Regions from separate parts of the Pectinatus sottacetonis genome, predicted to be linked through region 2. Evidence: a T-box and tRNA genes for the amino acid it is inferred to sense, from the RefSeq annotation. Region 2 holds a T-box; the other holds one or more tRNA genes.

Region 1 (8,072 bases), 370 kb from region 2:
TCACCTACATTATACTCCCTGAAAATCCAGTCAATGTTGCAAAATAATCCGTCATCGTTTCTGCACGGCGTATAAGCTCTACTTCTCCATCTTCCCGCAACAGTAATTCAGCACTGCGTAGTTTCCCATTATAATTAAAGCCCATAGAATGTCCATGTGCTCCTGTATCAAAAATCACTACTCTGTCACCAATCTGTATTTCTGGCAAATTGCGATTAATAGCAAATTTATCACAGTTTTCACATAATGAACCTGTTATATCATAAATTTTCGTGCAAGGTTTATCTTCCTTCCCTACTACCACAATATGATGGTAAGCTCCATACATTCCGGGACGCATTAAATTAGCCATTGAAGCATCTAGCCCTATATAATCCTTATATGTTTTCTTTTCATGCAGAACAGTTGCTACCAGATAGCCATAAGGTCCAGTTATTGCCCTGCCGGATTCAAAAGCTATTTCTGTACTATCCAAACCAGCCGGCACCAATATTTCTTTATATACTCTTTCGATCCCCTGTCCCACAGCCTCAAGGTTAACTTCATGTTCTTCTGGACGATAGGGAATGCCAATGCCTCCGCCCAAATTAATAAATTCCAGCGATATTCCCAGCTGATTTTTCAAGTCTACCGCAAGTTTAAACATCATTTTGGCTGTAGCAACAAATGCATTGTCATTAAGTTCATTGGATATAACCATTGTATGAAGGCCAAAACGTCCAACACCCTTTTGCTGCATAATTTTATAAGCTTTAAATAATTGTTTACGCGTCAATCCATATTTGGCTTCTTCTGGTTTCCCAATTATGTCATTTCCTCCAACTATTGAGCCAGGATTGTAACGAAACGACATTATCTTGGGCAGACCAGCATTTTGTTCTAAATATTCAATATGAGAAATATCATCAAGATTTATTATAGCTCCTAACTCAATTGCCTTTTGAAATTCATCTGCCGGTGTATCATTTGATGTAAGCATTATACGCTCTCCTGTTATTCCTGCTTTTTCTGAAAGGATCAATTCCGGCAGTGAACTACAATCAGCCCCAGCCCCTTCTTCCCGAAGAATTTGTAAAATACGCGGATTCGGCAAAGCCTTAACTGCATAATATTCGCGAAATCCCGGAGCCCATGCAAAAGCTTTAAATAGACGTCGCATATTCAGGCGAATAGCTTTTTCATCATATATATGAAAAGGCGTCGGATATTTCTCTATAATTTTTTCAAGCTGCTGTTGTGATACTGGAAAAACTTTTTTTGACATAAAACCATTCTCCCTAAAATAATATTTTCAATTTAATAATATATAATAATATGTTAACAATTATACCATTGGCCAAAAAAGCATGTCAATTTAGTATATATCATATATATCACAAAAATATTTATGTCATATTTTCTTTGTACCAAATAGTTTTTTACTAAAAGAGAAATTTATCCTTTCAATTAAATTTTACTACATAAAAACATTGCGTTAAATTAAAACAGAATTTATAATAAAAGACAATTGTATATAAGTGTTCTGGTAAAATTATGGATATTGGAGTATTAAACATGCAAAAAAAGAAAAAAACATATCTGCCGATAATAATTTTATTATTAGTATTCTTAGTAGCTGCCGGCTGTGGTGCAATATTTGCTGGTTTTCTCAATACGGACCATAAGACTGACAAAGAAAAAGGTATGCTCGTTGCTGCTGACAAAGCTACTGTCATGATAATGGGGGTAGATTCCCGTCATGATGATGTTGGCAGAAGTGATACCCTGATGGTAGCCACAATCGACCCAAAGAAAAATCAGGCAGCCCTTTTATCAATTCCCCGTGATACACGTGTTAAAATCAAAAATCATGGCTGGGATAAAATAAATGCCGCTTATGCTTATGGCGGACATAATTTGACTCGTGATACAGTGGAACAATTCTTAGGTGTTCCCATGGATCATTACGTTGTAATAAATATGGAAGCTTTTGAAAAAATCATTGATGATATCGGTGGCGTTGATATCGATGTAGAAAAACGTATGTACTATAATGATCCCTGGGATGATAACGGCGGTCTTCACATTAACTTCCAACCAGGAATGCAACATATGGATGGAAAAACTGCTATTGAATATGTACGTTATCGTGATTCAGAAGGAGATATAGGACGGATAAAAAGACAGCAAAAATTTATGAAGGCTGTAATGGATAAAGTTTTATCGCCTGCAATTATTCCCCGTATTCCAGCAATAGTAGCAGAAGTATTCCATGCCGTAAAAACAGACATGTCCATACGACAGTTATTAGCTTTCCTAGGTTCACTAAAGGAAGCACAAAACAATGGTTTAAAAACAGCCATGATTCCTGGTACTCCTATGTACATTAATGGAATAAGTTATTGGATACCTGATATCAAAAAATTGCGCTATGCTTTAGCAGATACTCTCGATATAAATATGACCCCTGCCATGCTTTCCTCTATGGAAAACACAGCTTTAGAATACAAAACTTCTATCCCGGCAACAGCCAAAGAACTTCCTAGAAAAAATAATGAAATAGGCCACATAGAAGATACTTCCCACAACACAAAAAAATATATCAATAAAAACAGTTCTATCGATAACAAAAAATCACTTGATAAAAATTCTCTCCATAAAACTTCAAATGAATTTAAAGAACCTTCTGGCGCAGATAGTACACCATCACAAGGAAATAATGCTAGTGTTCCTGTACGCGGGAATCAGGCAATTGGAAAAAATTGATTTTATTATAAAAAAGTCTTGCATATTATATTTAACTATGATAGAATATTTATTGCTCGTGACTGATAAATATTTGTCACGCTGTCAATTGATATGGCGCCTTCGTCAAGCGGTTAAGACACCGCCCTTTCACGGCGGGTTCATGGGTTCGAATCCCATAGGCGTCACCATAGTATGGGCGATTAGCTCAGCTGGGAGAGCGCTTGCCTTACAAGCAAGATGTCAGCAGTTCGATCCTGTTATCGCCCACCATATTTCGGCCCGGTAGTTTAGTTGGTTAGAATGCCGCCCTGTCACGGCGGAGGTCATGGGTTCAAATCCCATTCGGGTCGCCATTTTGTTTACAATAACATGGATTTCCATGTTATTTTTTTATCATTATGCCTCGGTAGCTCAGTCGGTAGAGCAGGGGACTGAAAATCCCCGTGTCAGTGGTTCGATTCCGCTCTGAGGCACCATTTATAAATATTTTTTTGCTTTTTACACATAAATTATGAACTCAGTTTTAAATTGACATGACAGCTTGTCAATGCTATTATATACGGGGGTAAATGAGCCCCCGTATATTTTTTTGTCTTAGGAGGACACCACCAGATGATTGAACGTTATACAAATCCTGAAATGGGTAATATATGGACATTACAACATGAATTCCAAGTCATGCTTGATGTAGAAATAGCTGCATGTGAAGCCATGGCTGAACTTGGACAGATTCCCAAAGAAGCTGCCAAAAATATTCGTGCTAAAGCAAAGTTTGATCTGCCCCGCGTCAAGGAAATTGAAAAAGTTACTAATCATGACATTATTGCTTTTCTGACTAATGTTGCTGAATATGTCGGTGATGATTCTAAATATATTCATAAAGGTCTCACTTCAAGTGATGTAAAAGATACAGCACTTGGTATTATGATGAAAAAATCAGCTGATATAATTATCGAAGATATCAAAAAATTACGTCAAGTTTTACTACGCCGTGCTGATGAACATCGGCATACACCGTGCATCGGCCGTACACATGGTATCCACGCAGAACCAATGACACTTGGTCTAAAATTTGCCCTGTGGTATTCAGAACTAGGTCGTGACTTAAAGCGTATTGAAAATGCCCGTAAAAATATAGCTGTCGGCAAATTATCCGGTGCAGTCGGAACGTACTCCAACATTGACCCGCGCATTGAGGAAATTGTCTGCAAAAAGTTGGGACTTACTCCTGTTCCCCTTGCTACCCAAGTTGTTCAGCGTGATCGTCATGCTGAATATATGACAATGCTCGCTATCACTGCCAGCTCTCTGGAAAGATTTGCCACTGAAATACGTAATTGGCAAAGAACTGATATTCGCGAAGCAGAAGAATATTTTAGTCCAGGTCAAAAAGGTTCCTCAGCTATGCCGCACAAACGTAATCCTATAACCTGTGAAAGAATTTCGGGACTCGCCCGCATTGTCCGTGGCAATGCTTTGGCATCTATGGAAGATATTACACTTTGGCACGAACGTGATATTTCTCATTCTTCTGTTGAACGAGTAATTTTACCAGATAGCACAATAACAGTAGATTATTGCTTACGTAAATTCACTAATATTGTTGATAAACTGCTTATTTACCCTGATGCGATGATGGCTAATATGAACAAAACCGGTGGTCTCATTTATAGTCAGCGTATCATGCTTACTATCGTAAATAAAGGGGTATTACGTGAAGATGCTTATAAATGGGTACAGCGAAACGCTATGAAACGCTGGATGGCAGGCGAAGACTTCCGTACAAATATAGAAAAAGACCCTGATATTACCAAGTATTTATCCAAAGAAGAAATTGACAACTGCTTCGATTATAAATGGTTTTTACGCCATGTTGATATGATACTAAGTCGTTTTGGCATCTAAACATAATTATAAAATAAAAGCATTGACAGCTCCGACTGTCATAGAAAGAAGGATACTACATGTCAACAGTTGTTGTTACAGGAACCCAATGGGGCGATGAGGGAAAAGGTAAAATAGTTGATTATCTTGCTGAACAATCAGATATAGTAGTCCGCTATCAAGGTGGTAGTAACGCCGGGCACACCGTAAGTGTCGATGGCAAGGAATTTAAACTGCGCCTTATGCCTTCTGGCATTTTATATAAAGGGAAAAAATGCGTTATCGGTGATGGTGTAGTTTTTGATCCAGAAGTTTTATTAAATGAAATAGCTTCATTAAAAAAAGAAGGGATTGAAACTGCCGATTATCTTATCTCTAACCGTGCTCAGGTTGTTATGCCTTATCACCGCCTGATGGATGGGCTAGAAGAAGACAATCGTGGTAATTCAAAAATTGGTACAACTAAACGCGGTATTGGTCCATGCTATATGGATCGTGACCGTCGTATTGGCATTAGAATGTGTGATTTAATTGACAATGAACTATTTGCTGATAAATTAAAAACCATACTTGATATAAAAAACCACGAACTTGAAGTACTCTATAACCAACCACCTTTAAACTATAAGAAAATTCTAGAAGAATATTCCGTTTATGCTGAAAAACTTCGTCCATTTGTAATTGATACACCATCTTATCTCAATAAGGCCATCAAAAATAATAAAAAGATCCTTTTTGAAGGAGCTCAAGCTACTATGCTTGACATTGACTATGGTACATATCCCTATGTCACTGCTTCTCACCCGATTGCTGGCGGCGTATGCGTCGGAGCAGGAATCGGCCCAAGAAACATAGATACTACTGTAGGTGTAGTAAAAGCATATTGTACCCGTGTTGGTGAAGGTCCTTTTCCTACTGAACAGCTAAATGATATAGGCAACCAAATACGAAATGTAGGCCATGAATTTGGCACTGTTACTGGCAGACCACGTCGTACTGGCTGGCTTGATGGCTGTGTGGTTAAATATGCTGGTTATTTAGGCAGTTTAGACTATCTTGCAATAACCCGTCTTGATATATTGGATCACTTTGATGAAATAAAAATGTGTGTTGCTTACAAATATAATGATAAAATAATTGATGAAATGCCTGCTAATTTACGTATTTTTGGCAAAGTGACACCTGTATATGAAACATTCAAGGGCTGGAATTCGGATACTACAAATATCAGAAAATATGAGGACCTCCCAGAACAGGCAAAAACATATTTAAAACGACTCTCCGAAATAGCTGAAGTAAAAATTGGTTTTGTTTCCGTCGGTCCAAACCGTAACCAGACCATCGTATGTGCAAAAAATATATTTTAAGGATAATAAAAAACGGCATTGCATAAATACAGCAATGTCGTTTTTTAACAAAAAATCATGAATACAACTCACTTTGCTTCCAAAACCACCTTAACTCAGACTCTCTGCATTGATACGGCAAAATATATGATATGGCATAATCCGATATTTATATTATTCCTATTTATCGGTCTGCTGCTTATTTTGACCTTCCCTGGATATATTCTTGATGGATACCCTCTTTATGACGCCTTTCGCACAGCCATCGGTTTTATCCCTGGAATTGCCCTGACAATAATAATAATATCTGCACCATACTTAATAGGCAGAAAAATCCACAAAAAAACCAATCCTATAATACAAATTATATTCAACGATGACTATATGATCATAAACAACTCGCACAAAATAACTAAAGTTTCTTACCATAATTTAAAAAAAATTAGGGAAAACAAAAAATATTTTTTTCTCACAACTACAGAAACAGGAAACTCTATAATTTATACCATAGACAAAAACTCATTTACAGTAGGAACTGCCCTAAATTTTTCTGTTTTTCTAAAAAATAAACTAACATTCTAACAATAACTCTTATTTTTTATAGTCAGGATTTGATACTTAATGAATGAAAAATTTATTACGGAAACTCATTTCACTAAAAAGCTTTGCCACGATTTTGTCAATTATATTAATCTGCATCGACAAATATGGCTGTACATTATTATTTTAGTAATCATAAGCTTATTAGAATACAAAAACAGCCATTCTATAGAACGTGTATTAATGTTTATCGGTGCAATGATTATAATGTATTTTATCTCTAGTTTCGCAAGTACGTTTATTCTCTTAAAACGTAATGGCAAATTTTTAAAACTGCATTTTTACGAACATAATATGTTTGTTGAAACAGAAAAAAAGCGAGAAAAAATTTCCTATGATACTATACAAAAAATTGTCGAACAGGATAAATATTTTTACTTGTTTTTCACTCAAAATAGAGGTGCATTTATAGTCGAAAAAGCTGGATTTTCTAAGGGCAATATGAATAAATTTTCTGACTTTATAAAAAATCATCTATCGCAAAAACATTAATAAAGGGGTATAAAATAATGGATATCATAAAAAAAGTTATGTCTGCAAATGATAAATTTATAAAAAATAATAACCCTATTCCCTTTGACAAACTACCCAAATGGCATGTTGCTATCGTCACCTGTATGGATACACGTCTTGTTAATTTTTTGGAGCCTGCTATGGGAATATCACGTGGTGACGTAAAAATGATCAAAACTGCCGGCAATGTGGTAAGCGGTGGTTTAAACGATGTTATAAAAAGTCTTATGGTATGCGTTTATGAGCTTGGTGTAAAGGAAATTCTGGTTGTTGGCCACTGCCACTGCGGCATGGAAAAGACAACTTCTTCTAGTTTATCCGAAAAAATGAAAATCGCCCATATAACTCCTGCTTTTATAAAAAAAATTATCCCCCTATTAAAAAACTGGGCTGATAATTTTCAGCAGCCACAACAAAATGTAATTGATTCTGTTAATAATATAAAAAACTCCCCTTATCTGCCAGGTAATATTATAGTACACGGTTTTATTATAGACCCAGATACAGGAAAATTGGAACTACTCACAAACAACAATCAAGGTTAGTTTAAACTAATGCTAACCAAGTATTTAAAAGATTTCCTGTAGAATAACAGGAGACTGCTACATAAATAACATTGCCATTATAAATGCAACGATTACCCTTATCATTCCTTTTTTTAAGGAATGATAAGGGTAATCGCATTTTGCATATTTATGAATAAAAATACTTACATACAACAGTCTCTTGCTATTTTATTTATATCAGTCTTGACAAACTTTATGTGGATTTAATATATTCTGAGGATCAAAAACCTTCTTTATGCCTTGCATAAGGTCAACTGCCTTACTGTTCATAGATTCTTTTAAATATGCTTTTTTTGCATAGCCGATTCCATGTTCTCCAGATACATTACCCTTTAATGCACGAGCTTTTGTATATAATTTTTCCATAGTCATATTTAATACTTTCTGCCATTGCTCATCAGATAATTCATCTTTCAAAATATATGCATGCAGATTA
Region 2 (8,072 bases):
CTGACTTCAGTAAAATTGTTCTCTAATATCTAATTTATATTTAAAGAGAGGGCTTTGATTATATGGAAAAAAAAAGATTACAACGTAATCTGAAAGCCAGACATGTAGAAATGATCGCCTTAGGAGGAACAATAGGCGTAGGATTATTTATGGGATCGGCCAGCACTATTGAAACTGCTGGCCCTTCCGTCTTACTCTGCTATGGATTAGCAGGACTTGTAATATTTTTCATAATGCGAATTATGGGTGAAATGTTATATTTAGAACCAGTAACCGGATCTTTTGCCTCTTACGGCTATAAATACATTCATCCCTTTGCCGGATACTTGACAGCGTGGTGTTATTGGTTTTTATGGGTTGCTGTAGGTTTATCTGAAATAACAGCTATTGGTATCTATATAAGATACTGGCTGCCTTTTATGCCCCAATGGATCTCCGCTTTTGGCGGCATGTTTATTATTGCTGCCGCTAATTTAACAGCTGTAAAATATTATGGAGAATTTGAATTCTGGTTTTCTATAATAAAGATCAGTACGATTGTTATAATGATCCTGCTTGGCTTCGGTATCATATTATTTGGCATAGGTTATGGTGGTCATCCCCTTGGTTTTTCCAATCTATGGTCCCACGGCGGATTTTTCCCCCATGGAGCAAAAGGTATGCTGACTGCTTTATGTATAGTTACTGCTTCTTTTCAAGGTATAGAATTAATAGGCATAACCGCTGGTGAAGCTGAACAACCTCAAAAAACTTTAAGAAAAGCCATCCAGGGAATTGTTTGGCGTATTCTTTTATTTTATATCGGCGCTATTTTTATAGTAATTACTATCTATCCCTGGAATCGACTGGGTATGCTCGGCAGCCCATTTGTTACAATATTTTCCCGTACGGGCATTACAGCGGCTGCTGGCATTATAAATTTTGTCGTATTAACTGCTGCACTTTCCGGCTGTAACAGCGGCTTATACAGTGCCGGCCGCATGCTCTACACTTTGTCAGAAAACGGTCAGGCTCCTAAATTTTTTTGTCGATTATCAAAATCAGGTATTCCCCAAAATGCTATTTTATTTACTATTGCGTTACTTAGTATCGGTGTTGTCTTGAATTATTTAATTCCTAACTCAAAGTTATTTTTGTATATTTACAGTGCCAGTGTATTTCCCGGAATGATTGCTTGGTTTGTCATAGCTATAGCTCAAAAAAATTTTCGGAAAACTCATGGAAAAAAAGTTATGGCTGAACACCCCTTTAAATCTCCCCTATATCCTTACAGCAACTATTTCTGCATTATTTTTCTTCTGTTAGTAATAATAGGCATGTGGCTGAATAATGATACTCGGACTTCTTTAATCGTCGGCTGGATCTTCTGCGGCATATTATCAATCTATTATATAATATGGCAGCCGGATAAAAAACATACGTTTTTATAAAATAAATGACATGTTGCTTAAACCATATGCGCTGAATTTATATATAATTGTTTTATGATTTATTTTGTGATATACTGAGCTATGATATATTAGAAAGTTAGTATATATATAGATATTTGACAATGATAAAGAGAGTATGCCTGCTTATTTCGTACAGAAAATATCGTTTCAGCTGAGAGCGATACCGAAATTTCAGGCAGAAGTTCACTTTTGAGTTCTATAGTGAAAATTATAAAATATATATTTTATTTTATGAGCTTACCGGCAATTAATTGTGTAGCTATAGCGTTGGCGGCGTTAACGCAGTCAAAGTATCAATTAGGGTGGTACCGCGAGTTTAACCTTCGCCCCTTTATAGGGGGGAGGTTTTTTTATTTTCTAGAAATTTAATTATAAAACTTCATCAGGAGGCACTTATCTTGGAACAGGAATTATCTCAAATCAAACACGAAGCTCTAACAGCAATAAAAGCTGCTGAAAATTTAACTGTTCTTAATGAACAGCGAGTGAAATATCTGGGAAAAAAGGGTTCTCTTACCGCTATACTACGCGGTATGGGCAAACTGGCACCAGAAGACCGTCCGCGTGTCGGACAACTTGTCAACAATGTACGCATAGAACTCGAATCTCTTTTGGAAGAACGGGTAAAAACATTAAAAAAAGAAGAAATGGTACATCGTCTGGCTAATGAAAAAATTGATGTTACCCTCCCTGGCAGAAAACAGCACCTTGGTCATCTCCATCCATTAACACTAACACTCAATAAAATTAAAAATATTTTTAAAAGCATGGGTTATTCCATCGCTGAAGGACCGCAGATCGAAACAGATTATTTTAATTTTGAAGCATTAAATCTGCCCAAGGATCATCCTGCCCGCGACATGCAGGATTCTTTTTACATCACTAATGACATACTCATGCGTACACAGACTTCTCCTGTCCAGGCAAGAACCATGCAGGCACATGATCCTAACAGTCCCATTCGTATAATTGCACCAGGCCGGGTATACCGCCGTGATGATTATGATGCTACACATTCGCCTATGTTTACTCAGGTGGAAGGATTGTGCATTGATAAAAATATCCGTTTATCTGATTTAAAAGGTACTTTAACATCAGCCATGCAACAATTATTCAGTGATGATTTACAACTGCGTTTCCGTCCCAGCTTCTTCCCTTTTACAGAACCCAGTGCTGAAGTTGATATGACATGTGTCATGTGCCATGGCAAAGGCTGCCGTGTCTGCAAAGGAACTGGCTGGCTGGAAATACTCGGTGCCGGTATGGTTCATCCTCATGTATTACAGATGAGTGGTTATGATCCTAAAAAAGTCAGCGGATTTGCCTTTGGCATGGGGGTAGAACGCATTGCCATGCTTTCATACGGCATAGAAGATTTAAGACTTTTCTTCGACAACGATTTACGTTTTTTAAAACAATTTTAATAGTAAAGGAGATTTCCTCACATGCAGGTATCCATAAAATGGCTCAAAGACTATATTCAATTCAGTGAAACTCCGGAAAAAATTGCTGACTTGCTGACAATGGCTGGTGTTCCCGTAGAAAATATTATAGATCCAGGTGCAGGCTTAGACAAGGTAATCACTGGTCGAATTGAAAAATTAGAACCACACCAAAACTCAGATCATTTACAAATATGCACAATAAATGTTGGTCTGGAAAAAAACATAATCATCGTAACCGGAGCACAGAATGTTGCCGAAGGCCAGATAGTTCCTGTCGCTATGATCGGCGCTCATCTGCCCAATGGAATGAAAATTTCCAAGGGAAAACTACGCGGCGTAATGTCTTATGGTATGTTATGTTCTGCACAGGAATTAAAACTTGATCTTGAAGCTCTTCCCAATGAACAAAAAACAGGTATATATATACTACCTTCTGATACAGTAATCGGTATAAATGTAAAGGATATACTTGGCCTCAATGATATTATTTTAGAATTTGAACTGACTGCCAACAGAAGCGACTGTTTTAGTGTCTTCGGGCTTGTCCGGGAAATAGCTGCTTTGACAGGCAACAAGCCTGTCTGGCCTGTTATCCATGTAAAAGAAGATAATCCTCTGGCAATTGAAAGTTCCTTTAATGCTGAAATCAAAGATCCTGATCTATGTTCACGTTTTTCCTGCCGCATGCTTAAAGATGTAAAGATAGGTCCTTCTCCTGAATGGCTCCAGCAGCGTCTTGATGGTGCCGGTATCCGTTCCATAAACAATGTCGTCGATGTAACAAATTTTGTAATGATTGAATTAGGTCAGCCAATGCATTCATATGACTATGACACTATCATTGGACATAAATTAATTGTCCGCCGAGCTGTGGAAGGAGAACTTATCCACACATTAGACAATACCGTCCACAAAACGCAAAAAAATATGCTCATGATTGCTGATGACCAAAAAGCGGTCGGACTGGCAGGAATAATGGGTGGTTTAGCAACAGAAGTAACAGCTAAAACTACTACTGTTATCTTAGAAGCCGCCAAATTCTATGGACCTAGTATACGCCGCACCTCACGGGCCTGTGGCTTAACTTCAGAAGCCTCCGGCCGATTTGAGCGCGGTACTGATATAGAAAACACCACCTGTGCCCTAGACCGTGCTGCCCAATTATTACAAGATATAGGCGCCTGCACTGTATGTAAAGGTATCGTCGATATATATCCTGAACCCAAACAGCCCATAAGTGTAGACTTTACCACTGATGAAATAAATAAACACCTGGGAACTACTATTGATAAAGAAACAATGTTGCACATTCTGGAAAAATTGGAAATTACTACTGTGGATAAACAGGACTGCATTACAGCTAAAATTCCTTCATGGCGCAATGACATAACATGTATGCAAGACATTTCAGAAGAAATTGCCCGTATTTATGGTTTTGAAAACATTCCTTCAACTTTACCATTCGGCATTGCTCTACAGGGCAAGGAATCAGAAAAACAAATATTCACCGACAAGATCAAGGATGTATTATCCAGTATCGGCCTGTCTGAAACAATATCATTTGCCTTTACTCATCCTTCTATATTCGACAAATTAAATGTCCCAGAAAATCATCAAATGCGCCGCGCCATTCCTATAATGAATCCTCTTACAGATGAATATCCTCTTGTCCGCACATGTCTGCTGGGTTCTGTAATGGAAAATCTGGCACGCAACTTCTCCCGCAAAAACAATGACATAAAAATTTTTGAAGTAGGCACTGTTTTTCAGCCTAAAGCCCTGCCTGTAACTGAACAACCTGATGAATATTTGAAACTAGCCGGTGCCATTTCCGGTAGAAGAGATCCAGTCGGCTGGAACCAAAGCAATAATGATATTGACTTTTATGATGCCAAAGGTATTGTTGAAGAATTACTGGATAAACTGTCCATAAATCGTTATACCGTTGAAGCAGGAGAACACTTTGCCATGCATCCGGGAAAAACAGCCCTGTTCAAAAAAGGGCGTGATACCATTTTCACGGTAGGCGAACTGCATCCATCCACTGCTGCTGCTTTCAATATAACTAAACCTGTCTATATTTTCTCTGCTGATGTAGAAAGATTAATGAAATATGCCGCAAAACACATAAAAAGTAAAATTCTACCAAAATATCCTGCTGTTTCCCGGGACCTGGCAATCACTGTAGATGCTGGAATTGATTCAGAGAAAATTAAAAAAGTTATTACTAAATCTGCCGGCCAGTATCTTGTAAACCTTGATTTATTTGATGTATATAGCGGAAAACAGATCGAAGCAGGACAAAAAAGTCTGGCTTTTGCCCTGACTTTTCAGGCAGCAGAAAAAACACTCACTGACGAAGAAATAGATAAATCTTTTACAGCAATAATTACTGCCTTAAAAAAATCATTTGCTGCTGTATTACGTTCATAAATAACTCCTAAAGAAAAAAACCACTAGCTAAAAAACTAGTGGTTTTTTTCTTTATTATTTTTTAACCGGAGCTGTTGTATCTCTTTTTATCAATGTATTTTCCAAAATAATTTCGTCACTTGATTTATTATCAGCCTCAATTTTTTCCAATAATAATGCTGTTGCTGACTGGCCTAGCAATGACATATTCTGATCTATAGTAGTCAGCTTAGGTTCCACGAACCGGCTGATAGCTATATTGTCAAATCCCATGACTGATATATCTTCCGGTACTTTTACTTGTAACCGGTGACAACCATTAACTGCCCCTACTGCCATCAAATCATTACAAGCAAATATTGCGGTTATTTTTCGTCCGCTCTTTATTGCCATCATAACTTTTTCCATAGCATTATCCACAGTTTTTTCCACATTGCCTTCCCCTATATTTAAAATATAAGGTCGTATATTATATTGGGCCATCATCTTACGATAAATTTCTTCTTTTATTTCATATGAATCGCTACTCATACCGCGCACAAATAAGATCTCACGATGACCAAGTTGCAAGAGGTGTTCCAGAGCCAGTTTTGTACCTGCTCCCTCATTATTTGATACATATGATATACCAGGACGCTTCACATAACTATTAATGAAAACCAGAGGAACTCTCTGTGCTATCTGATCATAGAAGGGAGCCTCCACAGCATATGTATTAGGTGATATATTAATGATCCCACAAACATTGCGCGACAATAATTCCTGCATACATTGTTTCTCTTTCACCGCGTTATCCTTAGCACAGGTAATAAGCATAGAATAGTTATAATGCTTTATATATTCTTCTATTCCATCAAATACTTCAGCAAAAAACATATTAAATAAACTGGGAACAACTACACCAATAGTTGTCGATTGACGCGTATTCAGCTCACGGGCCTGTATGTTCTGCACATAATGAAGTTCTTCTATAGCCTTTATTACCCTTTTCTTTGTTTCTTCCTTAACAGGATAGTTTCCATTTACTACCCGCGAAACAGTTGCAACTGAAACACCGGCTTTTTTTGCTACATCTATTATTGTCGTAGTTTTCATCAATATATCATCCTTAAAACATTATATTGTAGATATAAACTGATCAAATGCTGCCATACCCTTTTCATCGCGCTTATATACACCAGCATAAAGTAATACCTGTAAAAAAACTTTTCCTACCTCGTCATTGAGAATACCATTAATATCATTTTCATTAATATTAGAATATTTTGCTTTTATCTCTTTATACCATGGTGCATGTTTTTCTATGGCTTTATCATTACTTATGTCATTTTTACCTTCCAGCAGTGCCATTTTTAATTTGGCAAGTTCATTTTTTAATCTTGCCGGCAGAACAGCTAACCCCATTACTTCAATAAGACCAATATTTTCTTTTTTAATATGATACACTTCCTTATGAGGATGAAAAATCCCCAAAGGATAATCTTTTGTCGTACGATTATTGCGCAACACAAGATCCATTTCATATTTGTCATTTTTTTTACGGGCAATTGGTGTAATAGTATTATGGGGTATATTATTAGTATACGCTAAAATATCAACAGATGCATCCGAATATTTTTTCCATTTTTCCAAAATAACAGTAGACAGTTCCACTAAATCATTTTTTGATTCACCGCTAAGCCGTATTGTTGACATTGGCCATTTCACCCTGCCTACTGCTACTTGAGGAAATTTACTGATTGTATAATATTTCTCCACCGACGCCTTTGCCATCGCAAAATCATAACAGCCGCCCTGATAATGGTCATGCGATAAAATAGAACCACCAACAATTGGCAAATCGGCATTTGAACCGATAAAGTAATGCGGAAACTTACTGACAAAATCAAGCAGATTCACAAAAGTACTACGCGCGATTTTCATTGGAATATGTTCTTTGTTCAAAACAATACAATGTTCATTATAATAAGTATACGGCGAATACTGCAAAAACCATTGATGCCCGCTTAAATCAAGCGGAATAAGCCGATGTGTCTGACGGGCCGGATGGCTTATATTACCAGCAAACCCTTCATTTTCACGGCACAGCAGACATTTAGGATATGTCTGCTGCTTCATTGTTTTTGCTTTTATTATATCACGTGGATCCTTTTCTGGTTTAGATAAATTTATTGTTATATCCAAATCACCATACTGAGTGCCGGTTTTCCATATTATATTTTTTTTAATGCGCGCTCGCCGTATGTAATTTGAAGCAATACTAAGTTTATAAAAAAACTGTGTAGCTGCCTGCGGCGATTCACTATAACACTTTTTAAACCGGCTTATGACATCAGACGGGCGCATCATAGCACAGTTCATGATACGCGTATCAAATAAGTCTTTCTGTGCCGTAGTATCTTCAATTATATTATGCGCTGCTGCATATGATAGTATTTCACTTAAAATGGGGGAAACATCCGCTGTTTCTTCTTCTATTCGTTCCGGGACAAATTCCTCCAGCTTTAAAAGATCAAGCAATAAATTAGCTGAATAAACAACATCTTCTGCTTCGATAAGTCCATTTTGCAAAGCGAAATTTAGTAATCTGTTTATCTCATGATTTATTTTCATTGCTAAAGCCTCTTATCACAGTTTATTGAATCCTTTAGGATGACTTTTATGCCATGTCCATGCCGTCTTTATAATACTTTCCATATCAGTATAATGCGGTTTCCAGCCTAAAACTTTTTGTGCTTTTTCACTGGCCGCTACAAGCTGTGCC

The links. A T-box is a leader RNA that pairs with one kind of tRNA and senses whether it is charged. The one in region 2 lies ahead of pheS (phenylalanine--tRNA ligase subunit alpha), so its partner is inferred to be a tRNA-Phe.
Region 1: it has a tRNA-Phe gene. The T-box ahead of pheS (phenylalanine--tRNA ligase subunit alpha) is inferred to sense a tRNA for this amino acid. The anticodon was not compared.

What each region holds. Positions count from the first base shown of each region.
Region 1 covers NZ_WIQK01000001.1:1,038,576-1,046,647, forward strand. The annotation lists gene I6760_RS04765 (diaminopimelate decarboxylase family protein) at 5-1,264, opposite strand; gene I6760_RS04770 (LCP family protein) at 1,534-2,745, shown strand; tRNA gene I6760_RS04775 (tRNA-Glu) at 2,841-2,915, shown strand; tRNA gene I6760_RS04780 (tRNA-Val) at 2,922-2,997, shown strand; tRNA gene I6760_RS04785 (tRNA-Asp) at 3,004-3,080, shown strand; tRNA gene I6760_RS04790 (tRNA-Phe) at 3,128-3,203, shown strand; gene purB (adenylosuccinate lyase) at 3,340-4,632, shown strand; gene I6760_RS04800 (adenylosuccinate synthase) at 4,692-5,978, shown strand; gene I6760_RS04805 (YcxB family protein) at 6,105-6,539, shown strand; gene I6760_RS04810 (YcxB family protein) at 6,579-7,049, shown strand; gene I6760_RS04815 (beta-class carbonic anhydrase) at 7,067-7,615, shown strand; gene I6760_RS04820 (FAD-binding oxidoreductase) at 7,814-8,072, opposite strand, start outside.
Region 2 covers NZ_WIQK01000001.1:664,243-672,314, forward strand. The annotation lists gene glyS (glycine--tRNA ligase subunit beta) at 1-26, shown strand, start outside; gene I6760_RS03100 (amino acid permease) at 63-1,430, shown strand; T-box leader at 1,544-1,785, shown strand; gene pheS (phenylalanine--tRNA ligase subunit alpha) at 1,850-2,875, shown strand; gene pheT (phenylalanine--tRNA ligase subunit beta) at 2,897-5,329, shown strand; gene I6760_RS03115 (LacI family DNA-binding transcriptional regulator) at 5,384-6,403, opposite strand; gene I6760_RS03120 (UDP-glucose--hexose-1-phosphate uridylyltransferase) at 6,425-7,921, opposite strand; gene galE (UDP-glucose 4-epimerase GalE) at 7,937-8,072, opposite strand, start outside.